3 regions of the Orrella daihaiensis genome follow, and region 3 is predicted to be linked to each of the others. Evidence: predicted binding sites of a transcription regulator. Region 3 holds the regulator's gene; each other region holds the start of a gene.
The links. Region 3 encodes LexA, which represses DNA repair genes until DNA is damaged. Its sites were predicted from a motif close to ACTGTATNNNNATACAGT; they were not measured.
Positions count from the first base shown of each region.

Region 1: a site for LexA is predicted at 7,785-7,802, ahead of recA (recombinase RecA). Genes of this name have one in related genera too.
Region 2: a site for LexA is predicted at 7,174-7,191, ahead of imuA (translesion DNA synthesis-associated protein ImuA). Genes of this name have one in related genera too.

Region 1 is NZ_CP063982.1:2,060,010-2,069,782, reverse strand. Features, by position in the region: gene DHf2319_RS09580 (SAM-dependent methyltransferase) at 1-1,076, shown strand, start outside; gene DHf2319_RS09575 (chalcone isomerase family protein) at 1,088-1,645, shown strand; gene DHf2319_RS09570 (MFS transporter) at 1,642-2,934, shown strand; gene DHf2319_RS09565 (DUF3833 domain-containing protein) at 2,931-3,506, shown strand; gene DHf2319_RS09560 (SDR family NAD(P)-dependent oxidoreductase) at 3,518-4,318, shown strand; gene DHf2319_RS09555 (nuclear transport factor 2 family protein) at 4,351-4,821, shown strand; gene DHf2319_RS09550 (sensor histidine kinase) at 5,370-6,917, opposite strand; gene DHf2319_RS09545 (response regulator) at 6,951-7,655, opposite strand; gene recA (recombinase RecA) at 7,900-8,985, shown strand; gene recX (recombination regulator RecX) at 8,972-9,460, shown strand; gene DHf2319_RS09530 (DUF2889 domain-containing protein) at 9,646-9,773, shown strand, end outside.
Region 2 is NZ_CP063982.1:1,636,018-1,645,790, reverse strand. Features, by position in the region: gene DHf2319_RS07535 (CaiB/BaiF CoA transferase family protein) at 1-39, shown strand, start outside; gene DHf2319_RS07530 (DUF423 domain-containing protein) at 50-436, opposite strand; gene DHf2319_RS07525 (BPTD_2524 family lipoprotein) at 542-994, shown strand; gene DHf2319_RS07520 (PaaI family thioesterase) at 1,076-1,492, shown strand; gene DHf2319_RS07515 (GatB/YqeY domain-containing protein) at 1,494-1,949, shown strand; gene DHf2319_RS07510 (error-prone DNA polymerase) at 1,971-5,099, opposite strand; gene DHf2319_RS07505 (DNA polymerase Y subunit UmuC family protein) at 5,099-6,382, opposite strand; gene imuA (translesion DNA synthesis-associated protein ImuA) at 6,351-7,061, opposite strand; gene DHf2319_RS07495 (ligase-associated DNA damage response exonuclease) at 7,242-8,243, shown strand; gene DHf2319_RS07490 (ATP-dependent DNA ligase) at 8,262-9,773, shown strand, end outside.
Region 3 is NZ_CP063982.1:1,500,488-1,510,260, forward strand. Features, by position in the region: gene dapC (succinyldiaminopimelate transaminase) at 1-930, opposite strand, end outside; tRNA gene DHf2319_RS06840 (tRNA-Leu) at 998-1,085, shown strand; gene tig (trigger factor) at 1,144-2,457, shown strand; gene clpP (ATP-dependent Clp endopeptidase proteolytic subunit ClpP) at 2,511-3,167, shown strand; gene clpX (ATP-dependent Clp protease ATP-binding subunit ClpX) at 3,178-4,479, shown strand; gene lon (endopeptidase La) at 4,577-7,042, shown strand; gene DHf2319_RS06865 (RNA-binding S4 domain-containing protein) at 7,063-7,461, shown strand; gene lexA (transcriptional repressor LexA) at 7,502-8,161, opposite strand; gene DHf2319_RS06875 (amino acid aminotransferase) at 8,260-9,465, opposite strand; gene uvrB (excinuclease ABC subunit UvrB) at 9,587-9,773, shown strand, end outside.

The DNA.
Region 1 (9,773 bases), 560 kb from region 3:
GCAAGCAGGGCCAATGGCCGCATGCCCAACTAACGGTGCATGACTGGTCGTGCGCTTCGGCGATCATGCGCCAAGGTGATATCGGTTTTGCTGAGAGTTATCGGCGCGAGTGGGTCGATTGTCCAGATCTATTGAGTCTATTTCGCTTGGCGCTTCGCAATGAAGATGCGGTGGCTGCGGTGCACGGCAGTTGGTGGGCGTTGTTGTTCAAGCGCCTGGCCCACTGGGTTTTGCGTGACAACAACCGCAAAGGCAGTCGGCGCAACATCCTTGCGCACTACGATTTAGGTAATGAGTTCTATCGCCTGTGGCTTGATGCATCAATGAGTTATTCGGCTGCGATATTCAAGGATGGGGTTGACGGCGATTTAGAGGCTGCCCAGCATGCCAAGTACGATCGTCTGCTCGATGCCATTGATGCAAGACCTGGTCAGCACATTCTGGAAATCGGTTGTGGCTGGGGCGGTTTGGCTGAGCGCGCTGCTCAGCGTGGCATACAAGTCACTGGCATCACGTTATCTGATGAGCAACTGGCTTGGGCGAGAGATCGCATGCAGCGTCAGGGCTTAGATAGTCTAGTCACTCTGTCGATTTGTGATTACCGCGACGTAAGAGGTCAGTACGATCACATCGTATCGATAGAAATGTTCGAAGCTGTTGGGCTGCGTCACTGGCCAGGCTTTTTCTCGATGGTCAGAAGAAGTCTGAAGCCTGGTGGCAAGATCGCGATCCAAACCATTGACATTGCAGATGAGCGGTTCGATGCCTACGTCAGTGGCACAGACTTTATTCAGCAATACATATTTCCTGGCGGCATGCTGCCAAGCCCCTCTCGCTTTAGGCAACTTGCCGCCCAGGCCAGACTGTCTGTTGAGGATGAGTACAGCTTTGGGATTGATTACGCAGAGACCTTAAATCGCTGGCTGCAGCAGTTTGATGCTCAGTTAAATGAGGTCAAGGCACTTGGTTTTGATGAATCCTTTATTCGTATCTGGCGTATGTATCTGGCCTATTGCGAAGCCGGGTTCCGCGAGCAGCGCACCGATGTCAAGCAATGGCTGCTCACACATCAATGATTGGAGGTGACATGCGTCGTGCGATGGTAAAGCTACTGTTGCTGATATCAGTCATGCTGTTAAGCATTGCCAGTTTGACGTATTCAGCGACGGCTCGGGCTGACAAACCCGCGTGGGAGGTGTTTTTGCCTAACGCTAGTCAAGTGGGTACAGGGCAGTTTCGATGGTGGGGTTTTTTGGTTTATGACGCCTCACTGTGGGCGCCATTTGGCGAGTATCGATCGGGGCGTCCGTTTGCGCTTAGCCTACGCTACGCTCGGTCGATATCCAAGGCTGATATTGTCAAAGCGTCGATTGACCAAATGCGTGACTTAGGGTTTCCCGTCCAGCGTCATCCTGAATGGACTCAGAAGTTGAATCAAGTCATGGAGTCGGTAAGCGCAGGCGATACGTTGACCGGGATTTATATGCCTGACCAGGGCGCTGTGTTTTTTTATAACGATCAATTGACCGGTCAGGTAGATGAGCAGCTTGCTGAGGCGTTTTTTGCCATTTGGCTCAGCCCTAAAACGACTGCACCTGATTTGCGTCAGGCTTTACTGGGCAAATTGTCACGGAGCGCGCAGTGATACGCCAGTGGCCATTGGCTGCGTATAGTGCCTTGGCCTTGCCTTTGGCGATGGCGATGTTACCAATTTACATGATGGCACCCAAGTACTACAGCGACAGCCTTGGTGTGAGTCTTACTGCCTTGGGCGTGACCTTGTTTGCGATTCGGTTAATTGATACCGTGCAAGACCCGTTCATTGGACGCCTCGTGGATCGGCTAGCCAAGCATAGATCGGCATGGGCAGTGTTGATGGTTCTGGCCGCTATTGTATTGGCGCTCAGTTTTGCATTGCTGTTCATGCCTTCGTTGATTGTTGCAGAACAAGTGGCCTCTGCAAGCTCGAATCAAACAGTTTTGTTGTTATGGCTGGCATTCACTCTGGTGCTGGTTTACACCGCACATAGTTGCTTGAATGTGTGTTATCTGGCTTGGGGCGCGCGTTTGACTGATGACCAGGCGGGTAGGGCACGCGTAACGGGATGGCGTGAAGCCAGCGGAGTCATTGGTGTGGTCGCAGCTTCAGTGCTGCCGGTACTGTGGGCGGCTCAGTACGGAGAGACCCAAGCTTACGCCTGGTTCGCACTCGTGTTTGCGGTCGTGTTGATGATCGCATTGGTTGTGACACTGCTGGGTTCACCAAGGCCGATACTAGTCGCATCACAGTCTCGCTCGAATTGGCGTTTGGCATTAAAGAGCTCCGCGATACGTAGGCTTTACTGGTTTTATCTATTTAATGCGACCTCCGCGGCCATCCCCGCAACCTTGATTTTGTTTTTTGTGGATGACGTCTTGCAGGCCAAAGGCCAGGCGGGATTATTTTTGGGTGTGTATTTTCTGGCAGGGCTACTGACCTTGCCACTCTGGGTTCGTTATTCAGACAAAGTTGGCAAGAGAAGAGCCTGGGCAGCGGGTGCGGTGATGGCCAGCATGGCGCTGATGGGTGCCGCATTGTTGGGTGCGGGTGATATCTGGCTCTACGTGTTGGTGTGTGCCGTCAGTGGAGCTGCCTTGGGTGCTGATCTGGCCTTGCCACCGGCGATGCTAGCCGATGCCATCGCCCCAGCACAAAGGGCCAATACGGGTCTTTATTTTGGGTTCTGGGCACTGATTGCGAAGTTCTCACTTGCTCTGGCAGCGGGGGCGGCTTTACCACTTTTGGGTGGTTTGGGTTACGTGCCAGGCGAGCCCGCGACCGCAGGTGTCTTATCGCTTCTGTACGCGATTCTTCCAGTGGCTTTCAAAGTAATGGCAGCGTGGGTGATTTGGCCCGCGCCCACGAAGTTCAATCAAGCGGAGTCTTTGTCATGAAAGTTAAAGCGTTGTTTGCCGCCATGAGTGCGGCCCTGCTAACTGCGTGTAGCAGTGTCGATGTATCAACGTACGCCGATCAAAAGCCGGTGCTGGATCTACCCACCTTTTTTAATGGCGAGATGGATGCGTGGGGTATTTTTCAGAAGCGCAGTGGCGAGCTCGTGCGACGCTTTCATGTAGAGATCATTGGCACGTGGGAGTCGCCTGAGCGAGGTGTACTCGATGAATATTTCACATATGCTGATGGAGAGAAACAGCGACGTGTATGGACCCTGGTTAAGCAGCCTGATGGCACTTGGCATGGTACGGCCGACGATGTGGTGGGCGTGGCGATTGGCAAGGTCGCTGGTAATGCACTGCATTGGAAATACACGCTTGAGTTGCCAGTAGACGGCAAAGTCTATGAGGTCAAATTCGATGATTGGATGTGGCTGATGGATGAGAACACCATGATGAATCGCTCAACCATGTCGAAGTTCGGGTTTGACCTTGGTGAAGTGTCGCTATTTTTTAAAAAGCGTGAGCCCGCAAGCAACGGCGCTGGCGCAATCAAGCCGCAAGGTTCTTAAGGCGAGTCGATATGTTTAAGTCTTTGTTTAAGCCGCTTAATCCACCTATCAAGGATTGGGCGGGCAAGCGTGTCTGGATCGTTGGTGCCTCGAGCGGCATAGGGGCTGCGTTGGCTATTGCACTTCTGGATCTAGGCGCAAAAGTGGCGGTATCGGCCAGAAGGGCGGACCGTTTGAATGAGCTGGTCGACAGTCATCCCGATGGCAAAAATGCAATAGTCATACCGTTCGATGTGACTGATTCAGACGCCTGGTCGCAAGCCGTCGATGAAGTGGTCGCTCATCTTGGGGAGTTGGATTTGGTGGTGTTGGGCGCAGCCCGCTATGACCCACAGCACGCCTGGAATCTGAACATGGATGAGGTCAGGGCTAGCTACGAGCTGAATGTGATCAGCATGTACGAGGCAGTCAAGCATCTGGTGCCAAGGCTGCTGACGCAACGCCACGGTGGTCTGGCAATCATTGGCAGTATTTCAGGCTACACCGGCCTGCCGCGCGCGGTAGTCTATGGTGCGACTAAATCGGCATTACAGAACTTTACTGAGACGCTGTACTTTGAGCTTGAGCCCAAAGGACTTGGGGTTTACCTGATCAGTCCAGGCTTTGTAAAAACGCCGATGACTGCCAAAAACGATTTTGAAATGCCAGGCTTGATGACGCCTGCACAAGCAGCTCAAGCCATTATTAGTGGCATGGCCCGTGGACAGTTTGAAATCCGATTTCCGCGCGGGTTTGCCAACGGACTCAGGTGGGTGAGTCGTCTGCCTTACAGATGGCGGTTTCCGTTGCTTCATCGGGCGACCAAGCAATAACTGATCAACACACTTGTATAACGAATGCCATCATGACGAGCCCATTGCCAAAGATCACAGCTTGGTTTGAATCGCTCACACCAGAGACCTTGCAGTCAATTGGCGAGATTTATGCGAGCAATGCACACTTTAAGGACCCCTTTAATGATGTAGTGGGTGTTGATAAGATCCGTACTGTCTATGCCCATATGTTTGAGAACCTCGCGGGTGCGCGCTTTGAAATCACGCACGTTATCGAACAGAGCTCCAAGCGAACCGAACCATTACAGCTAGACCCGGTTGATGCGGGACGTAGTGCATTCGTAGCTTGGCAGTTCAAGTTTGAATGGCGCGGTCAGGCTTTTGATATCCCCGGTGGCACCCGATTTGAAATTGATGATCGGGGGCTAGTCACTGATCACGTGGACTATTGGGATGTGGCCGCGAGTCTTTATGAACGGCTGCCCTTGGTTGGGTCGGTGTTGAGGTTACTCCGAAGGCGGATGGCAGCTGTGCCAAAGTAGCGAGTTCAATCACTGGTTCGTCGAATCTGCGACGCATGGGTTCCGAAGGCTCATTAGCCACCACTTTTTGCGCGCTTGAGTGATTCAGCAAAAAAAAGAGGCCCAGATAAGCATCAGGGCCTCAAAAGCCGGTAGGGCGCAGCAGTCCCATCCGGCGGGGGATCGTTCAACCACAGCAGCAACCAGCTGCAAGCAAGAAATCCGGTATCAAATCCTGAAACCAAATCCTAAAACCTAAGCCAATTGCAGTGTCGGACTTAATATCTGCAAACTCGCCAAACTTTGACTACAGTCAACGACACTGAATTTCAAAACTCAGTCTTTCGTTATTCAAAAGACAAGCAAATGGTAGAAGAGTTTCCTGACTTAATGCTGACAGATATAGGGTTTGGTCTTGGGCGCTAGATCTTGCGGTGAGTTTTAGTGCACGGCGAGAGGGTCTGAGCTTTGTTGCGGATTGTTATTGTTGCAAATAGTTACGACCCTTGTGGAATTTTTGCAACAGTCTGCATATTTGACTTAAGTCAAAACTTAAGGTCAGACGGTATCTAACGCACTCGCCTGAAGGTCAACGTGAAACGAGTGCCGGGTGGCATCGAGCTTGGGTGCACCGCGTCGACCATCACGTTGGCGTGATGCTTCTGAGCGACTTCTTTGACAATGGCCAACCCCAACCCGCTGCCATGGGCTTGGGTTCCCAGTACGCGATAGAAGCGGTCAAATATTCGCGTGCGCTCATCGGCCGATATGCCAGGCCCATTGTCTTCGACGCATAATTTAACTTCGGTATCTGAAAGCTTGACGCTCACAGTGACATGTCCGGAGTACGGGGCGTAACGTAAAGCATTGTCAATCAAGTTGTTAAGGGCCTCTGACAACAGCAAGGATTGACCCCGTATCATGGCCGGTTCCTGTGTGTCTTCAAAGCCTAGATCTATGCCGCGAGCCAGTGCTTGGTCTACCCATTCTTCAGTTACATGACGCGCCAGCTTGTTTAGGTCTAGGGGCACCAGTTGTACTCGATCAGGGTTTTCAGCGGTGGCCATCAACAGCAACTGGTTGATCAGACGCGTGGCCCGTGCGGTACCCGCAACTATCTTGTGCAAGTTTTCTCGGGTTTCGGCATCCGGAGCCGACTTTAAAGCTAACTCTGCTTGAAGCCGTAAACCAGAGAGAGGGGTTTTAAGCTGATGCGCGGCATCAGCAACAAACCTGCGTTGCGCCTCGATATTCCCGGATAGTCTGCTCAGAAGGTCATTCATGGCGGTTACCAGGGGGGTGATTTCGGCAGGGGTGGAGTGTTCTTCAATGGCCGACAAGTCATCTGGGCGGCGTGCACGTAGCCGGCGTTGCAGGGCGTTAATGGGTGCCACCCCACGTGACAAGCCGAACCAAATTAAAAGTACTGCCACCGGCAATACCAGAAACTGTGGAATGATCACGCCTTTAATGATCGCATTGGCTAACTCAACGCGTGGCTCGCGGCCTTCGGCTACCACCAGCAATACCAGGTCGTCTGTGGGGAAGCGCTGGTTGTAAGCCCACTGATAGGCAAGACGGACATCAAATCCATTGATCGTCTGGTCCATGTAGTCCACTCGGCCAGGGCGAATGTCTTCATAGTTGAGCTTCGGTGTTGGCAGTGCGGCATCGCCGCCGATAACAGGTCCATCGACCTGACCGTCACCGGTGTAAAGAACAACTTGAGCCTTCCAGAATACGCCTTCACTGTCATGGGTACGCAGCGCGACTTTGGTCAACGGATTCAGCGGCAAGATGGGTTGGCCAACCCCCCCGTTTGGCCACTCAATTTGTTCGGACAGCACCGCCAGTGCACTTCGCAGGCCCCGGTCATAGGGCGTGTTGGCAATATCCTGGGCGACGACATAAGTAATGGCCACACTCATAGGCCACAATAAAAACAAAGGTGCGAGCATCCAGTCCAGGATCTCACCCAGAAGGCTTCGGCGATACAGTGTATTGGCGTCACCCCGCGAAAAGCTTGCTTCTACATCCGGGTTGGTGACATTCAGGGAAGCATTTTGGGTCAGTGGTGCTGCCCCTGTGGCTAGGTTGCCTGCAGTGCTTGGTGGCATACGTGCCTACATATCCAAACTTGATATTCGGTCTTAGTTGGTACCATTACCCATACCGTTATTCACTTCGTTGGGGTCACGCTGCAAACAGTAGCCTAAGCCTCTGACCGTGGCAATACGAACGCCACTGGGTTCGAGCTTTTTGCGCAGCCGATGAATGTATACCTCAATGGCATTGGAGCTCACCTCTTCCCCCCATTGGCACAAGTGGTCAACGATTTGGCTTTTATTTACCATCCGCCCAGCTCTCGTAAGCAGTATTTCCAGCAGACTGACCTCTCGTGCAGACAGCTCAAGCGGTTTGTCATCGACCGTGGCTACGCGGCCGGTCTGATCAAAGACAAGGCGCCCGTGCTTTAGCAAAGTGCTGCCACCGCCAGCACCGCGACGCGTCAATGCCCGCACACGAGCTTCGAGTTCCGACAATGCAAAGGGCTTGGCCATATAGTCATCGGCCCCGTAATCAAGCCCCTTCACGCGCTGATCGACCGAGTCAGCCGCAGTTAGAATCAGCACTGGCAAGCGTGAATTTTGAGCGCGAAGGTTTTGCAGTACTTCAAGTCCAGACATGCGAGGTAAGCCGAGGTCAAGAATCAGCAGGTCAAACTCTTGTGAACGCAAAACGGTGTCAGCAGCCATGCCATCGCTGACGTTATCCACGGCATAGCCGCTTTGGCGCAAGGATTGGGTTAGGGCGTCAGCCAAAAGGCTGTCATCTTCGGCGATCAGTATTCTCATGTTGTCGTATTTTTACGGATCAGACGAGGCAATTCTGTCACAGCTGTTGCAAATTGCATACAGGATATTCCCCAGATTTCGGCGCTTTATATTGGTTCTGATGCGGTTTCCTAACGATGTGATTGTCATACTGTTTATTTATCCAGTATTATCGGGTGTGATAATGCTCGGCATAGCTGCCTGGCTAACCAACAAGAACCGTCAGACAGTAATCTGAAGCAACTTTTTTACAGCAAGGAACAACATGGACGACAAAGTAAGCAAGCAAGCCGCTTCTGAAAAAGCCAAGGCCTTGGCGGCTGCGCTCTCGCAGATCGAGAAGCAGTTTGGCAAAGGTTCGGTGATGCGCTATGGCGACAACGAGGTCGAGCATGACATTCGGGTCGTGTCCACGGGATCCTTGGGACTGGACATTGCATTGGGTGTTGGCGGGTTGCCCCGGGGTCGAGTCGTAGAAATCTACGGCCCTGAGTCATCGGGTAAGACGACTCTGACCTTGCAGGTGATTGCGGAAATGCAAAAAATTGGTGGCACCTGCGCCTTTATTGACGCTGAACATGCTTTGGATGTTCAGTATGCCTCGCATTTGGGCGTTAACCTGACCGACCTTTTAATCTCGCAACCTGATACCGGTGAGCAGGCGCTCGAAATTGCCGATGCCTTGGTGCGTTCAGGCTCGGTTGACTTGATCGTCATCGACTCGGTTGCTGCGTTGGTCCCCAAAGCTGAAATTGAGGGCGAAATGGGTGATTCCTTGCCTGGTTTACAGGCACGGTTAATGAGTCAGGCGCTGCGCAAGCTTACCGCGACCATCAAACGTACCAATTGCATGGTGATCTTTATCAACCAGATTCGAATGAAAATCGGTGTCATGTTTGGTAACCCCGAGACCACCACGGGTGGCAATGCACTAAAGTTTTACTCTTCTGTGCGTCTCGATATTCGTCGTATTGGCGCTATCAAAAAAGGCGACGAGGTAGTGGGTAATGAGACCCGGGTAAAAGTTGTAAAAAATAAAGTTGCCCCGCCTTTTAAACAAGCCGAGTTCGACATCATGTATGGGGCCGGTATTTCACGCGAAGGCGAGATCATTGATCTAGGCGTCGCAGCCAACATTGTTGATAAATCAGGCTCTTGGTTCAGTTACAACGGTAATCGAATTGGTCAGGGCAAGGATAACGTTCGAGAGTATCTGAGAGAGCACCCCGAGATGGCCATCGAGATTGAGAACCGGGTGCGCGAGCATTTTGGGGTGAAGCCGCGCGAGGGTGCTGTATTGCAAGGCCAAGATAAGACGGCCGACAAAGCAACCCCGGATGCGTCAGAGTAATAAACCTGAAGAGTTTGAGCCCTTGCCTCGTGCAGGGCTCAAAGCAAAAGCGGTTCGCTGGCTGTCGGTGCGCGAGCATACCCGAACTGAACTTGCACGAAAGCTTGCCTCTTACACGGAGGACGCTGCAGACATTGAGGCGGTGCTTGATGACCTTGAGCGCGAGGGTTGGCAGTCTGATACCCGTTTTGTGGAGTCGTTTCAGCGCTTGAAGTCAAGCAAGCAGGGTAGTGCATTAATAGCTCAGGGCCTTCGCCAAAAAGGTGTAGATCCTGAGTTAATCAACCAAGCGATGGGACAACTTAAACTCACTGAACTTGACAGAGCCCGTACAGTCTGGCGCAAGAAGTTCGGCAAAGTTGGTCTTTCCCCCGACCCAAAAGAAAAAGCTCGGCAAGCCAGATTTTTGGCCAGTCGGGGGTTTGATGCCGGCGTGATCTGGCGTGTTCTCGATACAGAAGACCTAGAGGGTTAGGGTTAAGGCTGCACAGCAGAATTAACAGCAGGCAACGCACTCGCTCTAGCGGCACATTTCAGTATGTGAACTGATGTGGTTTATTCGCCCCTTATGGTTTCCATCTATAGTTACGTCAGATCGGTGTCAGCGGGCAGTCGCGCTTACGCGCTATACTCCATGGCTTAGTCTTACCAGTTAATGCCATGCCCTTATCTCCACCTGATTGCTCAAGAAAGCCGTTGCACAATCGGATAATTCACGCGCACTCTTACGAGCGTGATGATGGGCTTTGGGACATTGAGGCCGAACTGATTGACAGCAAGTCATATGA
Region 2 (9,773 bases), 140 kb from region 3:
GATCAGATCAAAGGGTTGAAACAGAAGGGGATTATCTAGATGGATTGAATTATCGGTCGTCTCTTGATCTGGCGGTAAAGCTGGCTAACCAGGCCGCTGCCACTGTAAACCATGACAAGATCAAGAGGCTGCCCCCCACGGGCGCCAAGGCACCTAGGGCGGGTAGGCCCAGTAGATACTTGGCGTAAATCGCGCCGCTAAAGCCGACGATGCCAGCAAACATAATCAACCGGGCAAGCAGCATGGTCCAACCCGGATACCCAAGCAGCACTAGAATAACAACGGTGTGTAGTAGCTGGTAATTCGAGGCTCGTTCGACCGAGATCGCAGCTTGTGGATCGCTTAGCGCATGCGCGGCGAGCGCCCCAAGTGCGACACCTGTGGCACCGAGCAGTCCGCAGACAAGCACCCATGGAGATTTAGCGTTAAAGTTCATGGCAACAGCAACCGTGGAGTTGTCCCTAGCGTATCACGGGCTAACAAGGCTTTGATTGATGCAAATCGAAGGGATCATCGGCGGGGTAGCAGAGAGGTATTTCAAATGAGAACCATACAGGGGTGCAGGTTTCGTTTTTTTAGCCGGTTAACCGTGGTTGCGATCGCACTCGGTCTGGTTGCCTGCAAGGGTATCGATCCGGGTAAATCCCCCGCAAAAACCTTTCAAGTGAGTGTGCCTGTGAAGACAGCTTATGAGCGGGCAATCGCGCAAAGCGAAATGTGTCTGGTCACTGAAGATAGATTCCCTTTGACATCGCAGCTAGATCCAGACAACAAGTTTGCATTGGTACGGGTGAACATGTCCATGACCGATACACTATTGTCAAACGTTCGGATAGTTGCTGAGTCTACCAGCAAGTCTCGAGTGACTGTCCAGATGTGGGGAGTGGCCCCTTGGGACATGACAGCTGTTGATGCCATGCAGGCAGCCATCGAGTTTGGTGTCCCAAGTTGTATCAATTATTTTCCGACTGAGGCTGTGAAGAGTCGTCAGTAAAGATATTCAAGCAAAGGCTGCAAAAAGCCAATTACTACATCCTTTTTAAATTAACCACTACTGAACGCAGTAAAATTATTCATGGCCATACTCGCATCTGCTGACCAAGTCAGCTTTTTTGGATATCACATTCCTTATCTTGAACATCTCGGTGTCGTGCCAGTAAAGTGTGAGAACGACACGGCCATCACACGCATGCCAATCAAGCCGCATTTGGTTAACAGTCGGGGGCATGTGCACGGTGGCGCGTTGATGAGTGTGCTTGATTTCACGTTGTCAGCAGCTGGCCGCTCCCATGACCTGACTGGTGTCAGCATGGCCACCATCGATATGTCAACCAGTTTTATGGCGCCTGGCGCAACTGATCTCACCATCAAAGCGACTTGCATTCACAGAGGCGGTTCCATTTGTTTCTGTGAGGGTGAAATTCGTGATGCAGACAATAAGTTAGTGGCCAAAGCCACTGCGTCCTTCAAAATGCTTAAAGTGAATCGATAAGATGTCTTTAAAACAAACCATCTCGGATGAAGTTAAGAACGCCATGCGTGCCAAAGATAGTGCACGGCTATCCACGTTGCGTTTCCTGCAAGCGGCTATCAAGCAGCGCGAAGTCGATGAGCAAAAGGAGCTGTCAGATACCGAAGTCACCGCCATCATAGAAAAGCAGGTTAAACAGCGTCGTGAATCCATTGCTGCCTATGAGCAGGCCGGACGGACGCAGACCGCCGATCAGGAACGTGCGGAAATCGTTGTTCTACAGGAGTTCTTGCCGCAGGCTGCAACGGAAGTCGAGATCAAGGCTGCAATCACTGCAGCCATTGAGCAAGCCCAAGCCAGTGGGGCTCAAGGCCCGGCGGTGATGGGCAAAGTAATGGCGACGCTGAAGCAGTCGCTTGCTGGACGTGCCGATATGAGTCAGGTCTCACAGCTCGTTAAGCAAGCGTTGAGCTCATAAAAACTTACCAGGACTATTTCTTTACCCCATCAATACTCGATGGGGGCCCATGCGGCTAGGTATGGAGCCTAAATGCTGAAGTCTGCTCGTTTCATCCATCAGGCGACCGGCTAGCAGATGATGTACATGGCCATCGGTTTGCCAAGTACCTATGACACCTAGCAGTACGGCATGCAATAAAACGGATCGCTCCCGTTCAATGAGGTGTGGCTGGATAATCACGTTGATTTGGCCGGCTTCATCTTCGAGCGTGACAAACATCACGCCGCGCGCCGTGTGTGGTCGTTGCCGTAATGTGACGATTCCACAGGCCCGAACCAGTTGTCCGTGCCGGCAACCAAGCAGTTCATCACTAACGCGATACCGCTGGGTTGCCAATTCAGCTCGAATTAGGCTTAAGGGGTGGCGACCCAGCGTAAAACCCAGACTTTGAAAGTCCAGACACATCTCTTGAGCTTCTGAGGCCAACGACAATTGACTGCGTACGACCTGATTGGCGGAAAGTTCGCTCAGTAAGTCAGCGTCGTGTCGTGCCGCGGCAGCTTGCCATAGGGCCTGACGTCGATGTGCAGTCATACTGGAGAAGGCCCCTGAGTTTGCAAGTAAAGACAAGGTGGCGGGGTTTAGACCAGCACGCCTGGCTAAATCATCAACGTTACTAAATAGTCCCGTCGAGCGTGCGTTGATGATCCGCTTGACCGCTGTTTCGGAGAGATGCTTGATTTGATTAAACCCCAGGCGCACAGCGGGGCGGTGTGAATCACAGGGCTCTAATATGCACTCCCATTCGCTGGTCTGTACATCTACCGGCAGCACTTTGACCGCATGGCGCTGAGCATCTTGAATTAATTGTGATGGACTATAAAAACCCATGGGTTGTGAGTTCAGTAATGCCACTAAAAAACTTTCGGGTTCGTGACATTTCAGCCAGGCACTCACGTAGGCCAGCCACGCAAAACTCGCGGCATGGCTTTCTGGAAACCCATATTCGCCAAATCCTTGAATTTGCTTGAACACGGCCTGAGCAAACTCGGGGGAATAACCGTTTCTCATCAGCCCATCAATTAATTGCTGCTGAAACTTCTCTAGTCCACCGCGACGACGCCAGGCGGCCATGGCACGGCGCAGGCTATCAGCTTGGTCTGCACTAAAACCTGCAGCTACCATGGCTAGCTTCATGACCTGTTCCTGAAATATCGGAACACCGAGTGTTCGCTCAAGCACCGATTTGACGGCCGCGCTAGGATAGGTGATAGGTTCCATGCCCTGGCGACGACGTAAGTAAGGGTGGACCATTCCACCTTGAATGGGTCCAGGACGCACAATCGCCACTTCAATGACCAAATCGTAAAACTCGCGTGGCTTTAACCGTGGCAACATATTCATCTGTGCACGGGACTCGATCTGAAACACTCCAACCGTGTCGGCCCGGCTAATCATCTCGAAAGTCGCGGTGTCATGCCTTGGAATGTCCTGGATTTGAAATACCATTTGTTTGCGACGCTTGGCCGTCAAACTCAAGGCTCGACGGATCACCGTGAGCATGCCGAGTGCCAGCACATCGACCTTTAGTAAACCCAATGCATCGAGGTCATCTTTGTCCCACTGCACCACATAACGATTGATCATGGTGGCTGGCTCAATGGGTACAAGCTGGCTTAAGGGCCCGCGTGAGAGCACAAACCCTCCCGGGTGCTGTGAGCGGTGGCGTGGCTTGCCAATCAAAGCTCGTGCCAAATAAATCCACTGTTCAATCTTGTGTTGATCAAGGCCAGGGGCGTTTGTAATCATGCTGTCAGACCAGTTCGGTGTGCCATCCCACCACGCTTGTGACTTGGCGACTCGATCAATGATGTGACTGTCAATGCCTAAGGCCTTGCCAACGTCACGCAAAGCACTGCGTGGCCGATAAGTGATCTGTACAGCGGTCAATGCAGCCCGATCATGGCCATAGCGCTGATAAAGATATTGAATCACCTCTTCGCGACGTTGATGTTCGAAGTCAACATCAATATCGGGGGGTTCATTGCGCTCACGGCTGATAAATCGTTCAAACAAAGTATTGCCATGCTGTGGGTCAACCTCGGTAATGCCCAGGCAGTAACAAACGGCGGAGTTGGCGGCCGAGCCTCGCCCCTGACACAAAATTCCACGGCTGCGGGCAAACCTCACCATGTCATAGACTGTCAGAAAGTAAGCCGCGTAGCCAAGCTCCCCAATTAAATCAAGCTCATGATGGAGTTGTTTTGTGACTGTGGCAGGAATCCCGTCAGGGTAGCGCGCTTGTGCGCCTATCCAGGTTTGTTCACGCAAGTAGATTTGTTCTGTATATCCAGTGGGCACGATTTCGGTAGGGTATTCATAGCGCAGACTCCCTAAGTCAAACTCACACTCGCGAGCAACAATCAGAGTTTCGTTCAAGCTCTGGGCGTCGTAGAGTTGAGTCAACCTCAAGCGGCTACGCAGGTGTTGTTCGGCGTTTGGAGCCAAATCCCAGCCACATGCATGCACTGGCGTTTGCTTGCGAATCGCGATCATTACATCCTGCAGCGGCTTATCCGAGCGCTTAGCCATATGAACCTGGCCAACGGCCACACGCCTTACCCGATGTTTGATGGCTAGCTCATGGACATGTTGGCGTACAGCCGCCTCATTGGCGTGCAGCAATGCGGTGTCGCCAAGCCACCAGCTGCCTTTAAAGTGTGTGTTCAATGCGCTCACGCCCGCCTCTAGCGCGTTGAGCAGACTCGCTGGTGGTGGCAACAAAATGGCCATGCAGTCTTGCAGATTGGCCAAATCCTCAGGAATAAATAAGTAATTACCCTTCGAGGATCGTGCACATGCTGTGGTGATGGCTTGGCAAAGCGACCCATAGCCTTGACGTGATTTGGCAAGGATCACAACCGCCCAGCTTGGTTCTTTAGGGTGCCTTACCCGAAACAGGCTGCCAATGATGATCTTCAGATTGTGGTTGTGTGCTTCACGCCATGCGCGCACTACACCTGCCACTGAACATTCGTCAGTGATGGCCAGTGCTTGATAACCCTGTGCGGCGGCTTGCTGCACCAGTGCCTCAGGTGCGCTGGCACCTTGCAAGAATGACAACTCGCTTTGACAACAAAGCTCGGCATAATCTGGCAATGTTGTCATCACCCGAATAGCCCATGTAAAAACCAGCGTGCAGTCAGCTGATCACGTTCACGAAATATCCAGTACCTTCTACATGAATGGTCTGTTGCTACAAAATAATCGCGTAATGCCAAACGGTTGTCCCACCAACCCGTTTCAATGCGATAAGGACCTTGCAACAGTTTGAGTGGCCCCTGCAAACAGGGTTGCTCTTGTCGCACTGTCAGGGGCTTGGGCTCTAAGACTAGCCAAGCCGGACAATGTGCCCCCCAGTTCAATACAGTCGGTATGGATTGCCGTGTTGGCTGGCCTTGCCAGGCACTGGCAAGCTCCGCACGGTAATCAGCCGATACCAAAGCTTGTTGCACACGAGTCTGGCCCAGTCGGGCTCGCAAAAGATCCAATGTCTCAGATGCGGACTCGTTATCCCATAAATCATGGGGAAACAACGACTCGTTGTGTTGACTTTTAGGCGCAAGCTCCCGGGTCTGAAGGCCTATATCCGATACCGGCGCAGGTAAACGGGTTTGTTCAAGGCGTATCTGTAACCAACGCCATAAAACTGCAAGTGAATCAGTTGGATTACTGATCGCTAGCATCAGTATGGTGGGTTGCCAGGCACGCCGACGATCACGGTGATACAGGCGACACTCGAGCCGCGATAATGCCAAGTGATGTGTGCCTAGCCAGTTACAGAGCTCCTGTAACAAACGTTTGATGAAGACCCCTAGCGCCGGGGTATCTTCGATAAGGTATGGTAGCTGCAAATGATCGTCGAACTTAAGCGGCAGTTTCAACGGCGCATACGTAAAAATAGCCTGCCCATAAGCTTGATCAAGAGACTTCACCAACGCAAGATCGGTGCGTGCTATCAGCTCTGCTCGGTCTAGCGCACGTAGCTGTCCGAGTGTGTGGCAACCCACGCGGTGCAGCCAAGCCGCATGACGGTTAGCCGCGGGTAACCAATCGATGTTCAGCGAATCAAGACGCTGCGCCAGACGTTTGGGCGTTAAGGCATAACGCCAAGCTAGGCCATCATGTGTTTGTGCTTGTAAATCCATGGCCAACAGCCAGGCCCCTGGCGCAGTGGTTGCAATGGCGATGCGAGCGCTGATGCTTAACATCCGTAATTCAGTCTGCGTTCGCCGCTTTAGGCCGCGCACGCCACCGAGCCACTGCAAGCTGGCTTGAACATCAAGCAATAAGGCTTGGTGGTGCCAGACCATGGTCGGCGTCATGGCCGCGGCAATCCCAATCAGGGGCGCTTGCCATTTAGGGGACCAGGCAGACGGTGCGATGGCCATCCACATTACCAACTCCAGCAGCTGTTTTTTCATCTGGCTTGAACGTCAGCACAATCGGTACGCCAGGTTTGCTGCCTTTGCATTTGATAATTTCAATGCTCATGGTCCTTGCCGTGCTGGGTGTGAGCATCAGACGCAACGGACTTGGTGAGAATTGTTGCGCCGCCCTTTTAGGGCGAAACAAAAACATCAAGGTATCCGTTTCTTGGACACAGGCATGCAGGCGCCGTAATGCCTTCTCGTCAATCGGATCCAGCCAGGCCATCAGTGCTGCAAAACCATGTCCTCGCAGCACGGTTTCAGCGCTCCACCAAGCATCAGGCAAGGTTTTAGGGTGCAGCCACCACAGCCGATGGCTTGAAATTTGCCACTGCTGCCAAGCTAGAACATTAGGGACAGCGGGCGGCTTGAGCAGTACGATAGGGCGTTGCGTTGGTAAGGCAGCCAAGCTTGGAGCGATGAGGGCAATTTCACCAGAACCCGGGGCATCGGTCAGAATTTCGATCAAGCTGCCTCGCGGCCAGCCACCACCTGGCAGCCAGGTGTCAAGCTCAGAATGAGTGCTGCTGCAGGTGCGCACTGCAGCGATGGCTTGTTCGCTGGCGCGCCAGACACCTGCCGGTAGCACGCTGTGTGCCACGATATTGTTTGAAGACTCATTAAAAGGATCACGATCCATGGGTAATACCAACACACTCAATTCAAATCAGTCACGTGATGACTGATATGCAAGGACTGACAGATAACAACGACTCACGGGTAACGACAGACACCCATTTTCGAACTTATTTACTGTATAAATATACAGTAAAAATATAAGTCAACCAATTAACTTCTGCCAATTACACGGTCTCAGTACATGCGCGAGGATTTAGTCATCAGGCGCCCACAAGGGCTTTACTGTCCGCCAGGCGATTTCTATATCGATCCATGGCGTGCGGTCGACCGGGCAATCATCACGCACGCGCATGCCGACCATGCACGGATTGGACATCGACATTACCTAGCGAGTGCCGCTGGTGAACAGGTAATACGCACACGCCTCGGTGAGATCAATCTACAGACTTTGGCCTATGGTGAGACCATTGAGCACAATGGCGTACAGATAAGCCTGCATCCGGCTGGCCATGTGCTTGGATCGGTTCAGGTTCGCCTGCAATGGCGCGATGCGGTCTGGGTAGTGTCTGGTGACTACAAGCTAGATGCTGACCCAACCTGTGATCCATTTGAACCAGTGGCCTGTGACACCTTTATTACCGAATCGACATTTGGCTTACCAGTCTATCGTTGGCCATCTCCTGCCACTGTGAGTCAGCAAATTAACGCCTGGTGGGCTGACAACGCCAGCAACAATCGCGCCAGTGTTCTCTATGCTTATTCATTAGGTAAGGGTCAACGTGTGCTGGCAAGTATCGACACCTCGATTGGTCCAATTATCACGCATGGCTCTTTAAACGCCCTAAATGATGTCTACCGCGCCGCTGGCGTAAACCTGCCTGCAACACAGACTGCTAGCGATGTTCAAGCCGCTGACCGTCAGCGGGCACTAGTCCTGGCACCGCCTGCAGCTGCGGGCAGCAGCTGGATGCGTCGGTTTGGCCAGACCTCAGACGCCATGGCCAGTGGCTGGATGCGTGTACGCGGTGCGCGTCGACGCAGAGGCGTCGATCGCGGGTTTGTCATGTCAGACCATGCGGACTGGCCAAGCCTGCTGCGTGCTATTGATGCCACAGGTGCTAGCCGTGTGATCGTCACTCACGGCAACACAGCGGTTTTGATTCGTTGGTTGCAAGAGCAAGGACTCGATGCCCAGGCGTTCGAAACCGACTATGGCCATGAGGGTGATGCGCATGACGAATAACCTTGAGGTTCTCGATTGATGAGACAGTTTGCTGAGCTCTATCAGGCGCTAGACCGTACGACCTCAAGTCGATCCAAGACAGATCTCATGGCGGCGTATTTTTCTGCGGCTAAACCCGCTGACGCAGCCTGGGCAGTCTACTTTCTGGCGGGTGGTAAATTAAAAAGGCTGATTCCTACCCAGGATTTGCGACATTACGCGCAAACCCAAACCCAGATGCCCGAGTGGTTGTTTGAGGCTAGCTATCAAAGTGTAGGGGATCTTGCGGAAACGATTACGCTCATCTTGCCGCCGATTCAATGCACACGCCATGAAAGCCTGCATGACTGGGTAGTGAATGTGCTGTTGCCGTTACGAAACGTTAAGCCAGAGGATCGTGTGAGTGCGCTTGCAGATGCGCTTGATGGCTGGGATAGTGATACTCGGTTTGTTTGCCTGAAGCTGTTAACCGGCGGCTTCAGGGTGGGGGTGTCTCGCCTGCTGGTCACCCGTGCATTAGCGCAAGCGACCGGTTTGCCAGTCACCCTGATGGCGCAAAGACTCGTAGGGTATCTAGCCGCCCAATCCCAGCCTGATGCAGATGCCTTTGCGGCTCTGACCAATACCAGCGCAGATGCAATCGTCTCGCCAGGGCAGCCTTATCCATTTTTTTTGGCGCAGTCAATTCAGGCAAACGCAGCCGGCTTACAAGCTGAACTCGGGGACGTGGATGATTGGCAAATCGAATACAAATATGATGGTATTCGTGGGCAACTGGTCAAGCGTGCCGGTCAAATTTGGCTTTGGTCACGCGGCGAAGAGCTTATTAGTGAACAATTCCCGGAATTAATCGAAGCGGCGCAGTTGCTGCCTGACGGCATTGTGCTTGATGGTGAGGTGCTTGTCTGGCAGAAAGATTCAGCTGTGCCAGCGCCGTTTGCTCAACTACAAAAGCGTCTCGGGCGCAAGCAAGTCACTGCCAGGGTGCTCGCGGATCATCCGGTAATTTTTATGGCATACGATCTGCTGGAAGTGCATGGTCAAGATTGCCGTCATCAATCGCTTGCCAGCCGACGCGCACAACTTCAAGAGCAATTGCTGCCAAATCTCAGTACGCAGCTTCGCTTGTCTGCACGCCTAGATGTCGATCATTGGGATGAGGCAGTAGCGTTACAGCAATCGGCTCGCGATTGTCGTACCGAAGGGCTGATGATCAAGGCGCGCGACTCACACTATGGGATTGGTCGTACACGCGCCTCGGGTCTTTGGTTTAAATACAAACTCGAGCCATTGTCTATTGATGCGGTTTTGATATACGCGCAGAAAGGCCATGGACGGCGCGCCAATCTTTATACCGATTACACCTTTGCAGTTTGGCATCGACCGCACGCTCATGCACCAGCGATCTTGGTGCCCGTGGCAAAAGCCTATTCCGGACTGACTGATGAGGAGTTTCGTCAGGTTGACGCGATCATTAAAAAATCTACGCTCGAATCGTTTGGGCCAGTTCGCCGCGTTGAGCCAAGGCTTGTATTTGAAATCGGATTTGAG
Region 3 (9,773 bases):
CACCGCATCAAATTTTTCTCTGTAGGTCTGCCGGTTGGCGCGCACATGTTCCTCGTCTTGCCACGCCGCTAGGCTTGCTGCTGTTACCACACCCGACATGGCACTGCCATGATAGGTTCGATAAAGCAGGAATTTGGCGATGATCTGAGCATCGCCTGCCACGAATCCGGAGCGCAGGCCTGGCAGGTTTGATCGTTTGGACAGACTGGAAAAACTCACCAATCGCCGGAAGTCGTCTCGACCAAGCGCCACAGCCGCTTGCAGCCCGCCAAGCGGTGGTTGACTCTCATCGAGGTAGATTTCGCTGTAGCACTCATCTGAAGCAATCACGAAGTCATGTTCATCGGCTAGCTCGAACAGCATTTGCCAATCTTCAAGTGGCATCACGCTGCCGGCTGGATTGCCAGGGTTGCAGACATACAGTAGTTGCGTTCTGTGCCAAACAGCCGGACTGACAGAGCGCCAGTCGCTAAGAAAGTGATTGGTCGGGTCTGCATTGACATAAAACGGCTCAGCACCCGCTAAAAGTGCCGCGCCTTCGTAAATTTGGTAGAACGGATTTGGGCAAACAACCAAACCGCCAGCATTCGGATCCACCACTGTCTGCGCGATTGCGAACAAGGCTTCGCGCGATCCCAGAACGGGCAGAACCTGTGTTTCCGGGTCGGGTGCCTTGATGCGGTAGCGATTGGCGAGCCAGCCCGAGATCGCGGTCCGCAAAGCGGGGTCACCCTTGGTAGGCGGGTAGCCGGACAATCCCGCAAGCGAATTGACGATCGCCTGTTTGGCTAGCTCAGGCGCATCGTGCTTGGGTTCCCCAATCGACAGGTCGACCAGGGGTAGACCGGTGGCTTGAGGGTTCGCTGTGGCAAGCAACTTTCGGAGCTTTTCAAAGGGGTAGGGCTGTAAGAGTTCTAGGCGTGGATTCATGGATAAATTTTAAGGCTTTTGGTTCATGGCACAGTCACATCTTTCTGTGCGCTACAATTCGACATCCGCGAAGGTGGCGAAATTGGTAGACGCACCAGGTTTAGGTCCTGACGCCCGTTTAGGGTGTGCGGGTTCGAGTCCCGCCCTTCGCACCATTTTTTAACACTCGGCAGGCTATACAGCCGCGTCCGATCGAAACTTGGTGATTGATTTATGCAACCTGTGGTGGAAACCCTCGACGGCCTAGAGCGCCGCATTGAAGTCTCTGTGGCGATGGCTGACGTTGAGAAACGCGTCAAGGAAGAATTAAAGAAAGTGGCTCGTACTGCCAAAGCCCCTGGATTTCGTCCTGGCAAAGTCCCCATGTCGATGCTTGAGCGCTCCCACGGTCCTGGCATTCGTTATGACGTTGTGAATCGCGAAGTCGGTCGTGTGCTGGACGAGTCGCTAGCAGCGACCGGTTTGCGGGTGGCCGGTGCGCCTTCACTTGAGCCTAAAACCGATGATGTCGCGCAGGATACATTGGCTTTCAAGGCAACCTTTGAGGTTTACCCCGAGATCGAATTGCCAGACCTTGCATCCGTGGAAGTGACCAAGTCGGTTTGCAAAGTGACGGATGCGGAGGTCGAGCGCACGGTGAATATTCTGCGTGAGCAGCGGGCCGAGTACGTTGCCGAAGCTGATCGTGCAGCTCAAGATAACGACCAGGTCAAGATTGACTTTCTGGGTAAGATCGATGATGTTGCCTTCGAAGGCGGTACTGCAGAGGACTTTCCTTTCGTGGTGGGCAAGGGTCGAATGCTCACCGAATTTGAAGACGCGGTTCGTGGGATGAAGGCTGGCGACACAAAGACGTTTCCGCTTACATTTCCTGAGGACTACCCGGGCAAGGAAGTGGCTGGCAAGACTGCTCAATTTACGGTCACAGTCAAGGAAGTCGGGCGTCCCGAGTTGCCCGAGGTCAATGAGGAGTTTGCCAAGTCTCTTGGTCAGGCTGAGGGTAGCGTTGAGAAACTGATGGCAGATATTCGTCAAAACATCGAACGCGAAGTTGAGTCTCGTTTGCAAGCGAGAACGAAAGACAGTGTGATGAAGGCCATGCTAGATAGGGCCACCTTTGAGGTGCCTAAGGCATTGGTTAACGGCGAGGTCGAAAATCGGATTGCTGCGGCCCGTGAGCAGCTAAAGCAAAGAGGTGTGCCGAACGCTGATTCTGTGCCGATTCCGCCAGAGACCTTCTCTGAAGAGGCACAACGTCGGGTCAAGCTCGGTCTGATGATCGGAGAGCTGATCAACAAGAACAACCTGCAAGCCAAGCCCGAGCAGGTACGCGCCAAAATCGAAACGTTTGCGCAGAACTATGAGCAACCTGCCCAGGTGGTGAGCTACTACTTGTCAGATCGTCAGCGTCGGGCCGAAATTGAGGCGGTCGTACTCGAGGATAACGTGGTCGAGCATGTGTTGGCAGGTGCCAAGGTGACTGAGCAGGCCGTGCCGTTTGAGGAATTGATGGGGCAAAGTGCCTGAAGCAGGCTCGTCCCGATTGCCTGGCTAGATCGTTAAGTGGAGTTGCAATGAGCATTGAACGATTCACAGATTTTTATGCATCCATGCACGGTAACGAGTCAGTTACGCCGACGGCTTTGGGTTACATCCCCATGGTCATTGAGCAGTCTGGCCGTGGTGAACGCGCCTATGACATCTATTCCAGGCTGTTACGTGAGCGGGTGATCTTTTTGGTGGGGCCCGTGAACGATCATTCGGCGAACCTGATCGTGGCGCAGATGTTGTTTCTCGAGTCTGAGAATCCAGATAAAGACATTGCGCTTTATATCAATTCGCCCGGCGGGTCGGTTTACGCAGGATTGGCGATTTTTGACACGATGCGGTTTATCAAGCCGGACGTCTCAACCCTTTGCACCGGTCTGGCAGCCAGTATGGGAGCCTTTCTGTTAGCGGCGGGCCACAAGGGCAAGCGATTTGCTTTGCCTAACTCGCGCATCATGATTCACCAGCCCTCCGGGGGTGCGCAAGGCCAAGCGTCCGATATACAGATCCAGGCGAGGGAGATCTTGAGCTTGCGCGAGCGCCTGAATCAGATTCTGGCAGACAATACCGGTCAACCGATTAGCCGTATTGAAGTCGACACCGAGCGAGACAACTTCATGTCGGCCGAAGATGCGGTATCGTATGGCATGATCGACAAGATGCTAACCACCCGCGCTGACGTGGGTTGAGCCACGACGTATGACGACAAAAAAATCCGCATCTGATTCAAAAACATTGCACTGCTCGTTTTGCAATAAAAGCCAAAATGAAGTGCGCAAGCTGATTGCTGGTCCGTCAGTGTTTATCTGTGATGAGTGCGTTGATTTATGCAATGACATCATCCGCGAGGAGATGGAGTCTAGCGCCAAAGAAGCCATTCGTACTGAATTGCCCACACCTGCGGAAATCAAGTCATTTCTTGACCGTTACGTGATTGGGCAAGATGGCCCTAAACGCGTGTTGGCAGTGGCCGTCTATAACCATTACAAGCGATTGCGGCATGGTGAAATCAAAGGCGATGATGTCGAGCTCAGCAAAAGCAATATTTTACTGATAGGCCCAACAGGCTCAGGTAAAACTCTACTTGCTCAGACACTTGCCAGACAGCTCAATGTGCCGTTTGTGATGGCCGATGCCACGACGCTGACTGAAGCGGGTTATGTGGGTGAGGATGTTGAGAACATTATTCAAAAGTTGCTGCAAAACTGTAACTACGATGTTGAGAAGGCGCAGCGTGCCATCGTCTACATCGATGAAATCGATAAAATTTCACGCAAAGCAGATAACCCGTCTATTACCCGTGATGTTTCCGGCGAAGGGGTTCAACAGGCACTGCTCAAGCTGATTGAGGGTACGGTAGCTTCGGTGCCGCCCCAAGGCGGGCGCAAGCACCCCAATCAAGACTTTGTCCATGTCGATACCACGAATATTCTTTTTATCGTGGGTGGCGCGTTCGATGGTCTTGAGAAGGTGATCCTGAACCGTACCGAACGGTCTGGTATTGGATTTGGTGCTTCGGTCGCCGCTAAAAGCGAAAAATCAGCCGGAGACGCCTTCCAGTCGGTCGAGCCCGAGGATTTAGTCAAGTTTGGATTGATTCCTGAGCTCGTCGGGCGTTTGCCAGTTGTGGCCACGCTTGAAGAGCTTGGTGAAGAAACCTTGGTACGCGTGCTTACAGAGCCTGCCAATTCGCTGGTTCGCCAGTTTCAAAAGCTGTTTGAAATGGAAGGCGCGGAACTTGACATCAGACCGCAAGCTCTGCACGCCATTGCCCGTAAAGCGATTCAGCGCAAGACAGGGGCACGGGGGTTGCGCTCCATCCTCGAGGCGGCGTTACTAGATGTCATGTTTGATTTGCCATCGCACAACAACATCAAGCAGGTAGTGCTTGATGAGTCGGCCATCGAGGGCAATGGCGAACCACTGTTGGTTTATGAAGACAGTGAACCTAGATCTTCTGGTAAATCAAGTCCCCGTAAAGTGCGGGATGCTGCTGCCTGAACTTGATTTTTACGCTATTGTCCCAATATCAATGTCATGATTAGTGACACGATCGTGACTATCAGGTCACGACCGGGCTTATACAGGACACTTCTTTATGTCAGGTCAAGAGTTACTCCCAGCTGAGCGGCAAGCTTTGCCGTTGTTACCACTGCGCGATGTCGTGGTGTTCCCGCACATGGTTATTCCGTTGTTTGTCGGGCGTCCACGTTCGATCAAGGCGCTTGAGCTAGCCATGGAAGGCAGCAAAAACATCATGTTGGCTGCTCAGAAGTCTGCTAGCAAAGACGACCCTACACCTGAAGATATGTATGAAATTGGTTGTCTGGCGTCGATATTACAGATGCTCAAGTTACCCGATGGCACGGTTAAGGTGCTGGTCGAAGGCACGCAGCGTGCCCGTGTTGTTGCAGTCGAAGATGCTGACACACATTTCTCGGCCGACGTGGTGCCCATTACGCCGGATAATGCCGCGGGCGCCGAGATCGAAGCGCTCAGGCGCGCGATTGTTGGCCAGTTCGAGGCATACGTCAAGCTAAACAAAAAGATTCCACCGGAGATCCTGACTTCGCTCGCGGGTATTGAGGATGCAGGTCGCCTAGCCGACACGATTGCCGCGCATCTGCCGCTAAAGCTAGAGCAAAAGCAAGAGTTGCTAGAAGTGCTTGGCACCGTAGAGCGGCTAGAGAAGCTCTTGGCTCAGCTTGAGACTGAAATCGATATTCTGCAAGTTGAAAAACGCATTCGCGGGCGCGTCAAAAAGCAGATGGAAAAAAGCCAGCGCGACTACTATTTGAATGAGCAAGTCAAAGCCATTCAAAAGGAACTTGGCGAAGGTGAGGAAGGCGCAGACATCGAGGAGCTAGAAAAGCGCATCGAAGCAGCCCGACTTCCCAAGGAGGCTCGCAAGAAAGTCGACAATGAGCTCAAGAAACTCAAGTTGATGTCGCCGATGTCAGCTGAGGCGACCGTTGTGCGTAATTACATAGACACCGTGATTGGTTTGCCGTGGCGTAAAAAAAGCACGGTCAACTACTCGGTTCCGCATGCGGAGTCCGTGCTTGACGACGATCACTATGGCCTAGAGAAGGTCAAGGAGCGCATTGTTGAGTATCTCGCTGTGCAACAGCGGGTTGATAAGGTGAAAGCGCCGATTCTTTGTCTTGTTGGGCCACCCGGCGTGGGCAAGACCTCGCTTGGGCAGTCAATCGCCAAAGCCACCAACCGTAAGTTTGTTCGTATGGCACTAGGCGGTGTGCGTGACGAGGCCGAGATTCGTGGACATCGGCGGACCTACATAGGATCTATGCCTGGCAAGATTTTGCAGAATATGTCCAAGGTGGGCGTGCGTAATCCATTGTTCCTGCTTGATGAGATTGACAAGCTTGGCATGGATTTCCGTGGTGATCCCGCATCGGCTCTGTTGGAAGTGCTTGATCCCGAGCAAAACCACACCTTCCAGGATCATTACGTCGAAGTTGATTTTGATTTGTCGGATGTTATGTTTGTAGCGACGAGCAACACGCTGAACATTCCGCCCGCCTTGCTTGATCGTATGGAAGTCATTCGTCTGTCGGGATACACCGAAGATGAAAAGATCCATATTGCAATGGACCATCTGTTGCCCAAGCTCATGAAAAACAATGGCCTGCTCGATAATGAGATCAAGGTGGAGGAATCGGCGATACGCGATGTAATTCGTTATTACACCCGCGAAGCCGGTGTGCGTTCCTTGGAGCGAGAAATCAGCAAGATCTGCCGCAAGGTTGTCAAGCAACTCGTGGCCAATGTTCCGGCTGGTACCTCGCGTGCTGCGGCTCGCAAAGCCTCCAAAGCATCTGCCGTCACGGGGCAGGTCGTGGTGACGAGCGAGAATCTGAACGATTATCTCGGCGTTCGCCGTTTCATGTTTGGCATGGCAGAAAAAGACAATCAGGTTGGTCAGGTCACGGGCCTTGCCTGGACAGAGGTGGGCGGAGACCTGCTCACGATTGAAGTGGCCGATATGCCTGGCAAAGGCGCTGTATTACGTACCGGCTCACTTGGCGATGTGATGAAGGAGTCAGTCGAGGCTGCTCGCACCGTCGTGCGCGCCCGTGCACGCCGTCTAGGAATTGCCGACGCTTTGTTTGAAAAGCGCGATATGCACGTTCACGTGCCAGAGGGTGCTACGCCCAAAGACGGTCCTTCAGCGGGTATTGCCATCACAACGGCGATCGTGTCAGCGTTGACTCAAATTCCGGTGCGAGCTGATGTGGCCATGACTGGCGAAATCACATTGCGCGGCGAAGTGCTTGCGATCGGTGGTTTGAAAGAGAAGCTGCTTGCGGCTCGCCGAGGTGGCATTAAGACGGTCTTGATCCCTGAGGAAAACGTTAAAGATTTGGCCGAAATACCGGATAACGTCAAGAACTTCCTTGAAATTATTCCTGTGAAGTGGATTGACAAAGTACTGGAGGTGGCTTTGGAAAAACGGCCCGAGCCACTAGCTGATGAGCCATTGCCTGAGGTAGTTGGCAAGTCAGCCGATTCTGGTGATGTTGATCCCGTGATCAAGCACTGAATTCGGGTAGGTGTGGAGGCATTGGGTTGCAAGCTTCAGTCCAAAGCGTTCGGCTCGATAAGTGGCTTTGGGCGGCCAGATTTTTTAAATCTCGATCGCTTGCCAGCGAGGCTATTGAGATGGGGCGTGTGCATGTCAATGGTGATCGAGTCAAGCCAGCTCGCCTACTTAAGACAGGTGAAAAAGTCAGGGTTTTACGCGGTCAGGAACGTATTGAAGTCTTTGTACGCTTTCTAAGTGACGTCAGACGTTCAGCACCATTAGCTCAACTGCTGTACGACGAGACAATCGAAAGTAAGGCTGCACGGCAGGAGGCCAGTGAGAGGCGCCGGTTGTATGCTGAGCCCGCCCGGGAACTGGCAGGCCGTCCTACTAAACGAAATCGACGCGCGATCGAGAGATTCGCTCGCGATGATTAGGCGCTCGGCCTTGCGCGGCAGACGTCTACAGCAAAGATGCCTATTGAAGGGTGGTGGTGCGGATCAGGCCTACCGCAATCCCCTCAATGGCGAAACTAGTGTCGTCAGTCACCACAATAGGCTCGAAGTCAGGGTTTTCTGGTTCTAGAACTACCCGGTCTCGTTCACGCACTAACCGCTTGACTGTGACCTCGTCATCAATGCGCGCCACCACGATTTGACCAGTGCGTGCATCGGCGGCTTTCTTAACGGCGAGCAGATCGCCATCCATAATGCCAATATCACGCATACTCATACCGCGCACTTCAAGCATGTAGTCTGGTTGTTTGTCGAACATACCAGGATCAATGGCTACCTCTCTGGCCACGTTCTCAGCCGCCAAAATAGGGGCGCCAGCTGCGACGCGTCCAACCACAGGCAGACTAAGTGCGTTGACTACCCCGCGAGCAAGATCGGCGACCACAGACGATGACGAATCGTGAGCGCTCTGAATTAGACGAATGCCTCGTGAAGCACCCGGTGCCAGACTGATGTAGCCTTTTTTTTCGAGTGCGCGAAGGTGATCTTCAGCGGCATTTGCCGACTTGAAACCCAGAGTTTGGGCAATCTCGGCCCGTGTCGGAGGGAAGCCGGTGTTGGCAATTGCTTGCTCGATCAATCCCAGAATTTCTGACTGTCTGGCGGTAAGTTTGCTGGCCATGAGCAACCCTTAGCTGTATGGATGTACAGCATTGTGGCTCAAACCAGCATTTTATGCAAGTTTTTGATGAACTTGCTGGCAGACAGCAGAAGTATCCGTCACTTTTTCAGCACAGAGGCAATCGCATCGACTACGCCGTCAATGTTTTGACTGTTAAGCGCCGCCACGCAGATTCGTCCACTTGAAACAGCGTATATACCGTGTTCCTCCCGCAGTCGGTCCACTTGCGAGGCTGTCAGACCTGAGTAGGAGAACATACCTTTTTGAGTCAGTACGAAATCAAAATTTTGTGCCACGCCAGCCGCCTGTAGCTTGGATACCAACTGATCGCGCATCTCTTTTATTCGGCTGCGCATTTGCGCGAGTTCCGCGTCCCACAAGGCGAACAGCTTTTCGCTATTGAGCACTTCGGCGACCACAGCACCACCGAACGTCGGTGGATTTGAATAGTTGGTGCGGATAACCCGCTTAACCTGGCTAAGCACTCGTTTGGCTTCATCGGCGCTGCTAGTTACCACCGTCAGTGCTCCAATTCGCTCACCATACAGCGAGAAGGATTTCGAGAATGATGTGCTAATCAGGCAAGTCAGCCCCATCTGAACAAACATTCTTACAGCGGCAGCGTCTTCAACCAAACCATCACCGAATCCTTGGTAGGCAATGTCAAGAAACGAGATGTGATTTTTTTCCTTGATCGTATCGGCAATTTGTTGCCATTGTGCGGGCGTTGGATCAACGCCGGTTGGGTTATGGCAGCACGCATGTAAAACCACGATGCTGCTGTCAGGCAGCGCTTTAAGCGATGCCAGCATGCCGTCAAGGTTTAGTCCATGAGATTGTGGATCGTAGTATGCGTATTCAACGACATCAAAGCCGGCCCGTTCGAACAATGCGCGGTGGTTTTCCCAGCTTGGTGCACTAATGGCAACTTTTGCGTTCGGCAGTAGCTGTTTAAGGTAATCGGCCCCAATCTTAAGCGCGCCGGTTCCACCCAAGGCCTGGACTGTGAAAGCACGCCCTGAGGTGTTTGCCTCCGAGTCTTTACCCAATAGGAGCTCACGTGCTGCCTTGTTTAGCGAGGCCAGGCCTTCGATGGGCAGGTAGCTGTGGGCGCCAGCTGCTTGCACTCGATCTACTTCGGCCTGATGAACGCACTTTAGCAAAGGCACTCGACCTTGATCATCGTAATAAACGCCAACACCTAGGTTGACTTTTCCGGTGCGTTCATCAGCGTTGTATTGCTCGTTAAGCCCAAGAATTGGGTCGCGGGGTGCTAGCTCGACAGCTTCGAATAGTGTGCTCATGTTGGTCTGTGCAGTGTCATGTCATGGTCATTCGGCGGGCTTGGTAGACGTAATCTCCCATTGGCGCCATAATGATCGGTTGTCTCACGATTCAGGGATTTCCCTAGGGTGAAAGTCTAGCATGTCGCAAGGTCGATTCGTAGAGTTTCCAGACAGTCCATTTTCTTTGTACCAGCCATATCCACCAGCTGGTGATCAGCCTCAAGCCATTGAAAAACTGGTTGAGGGTGTGACCGACGGTTTGATGTACCAGACTCTGTTAGGGGTGACCGGATCCGGCAAGACTTTTACGATGGCCAACGTAATTG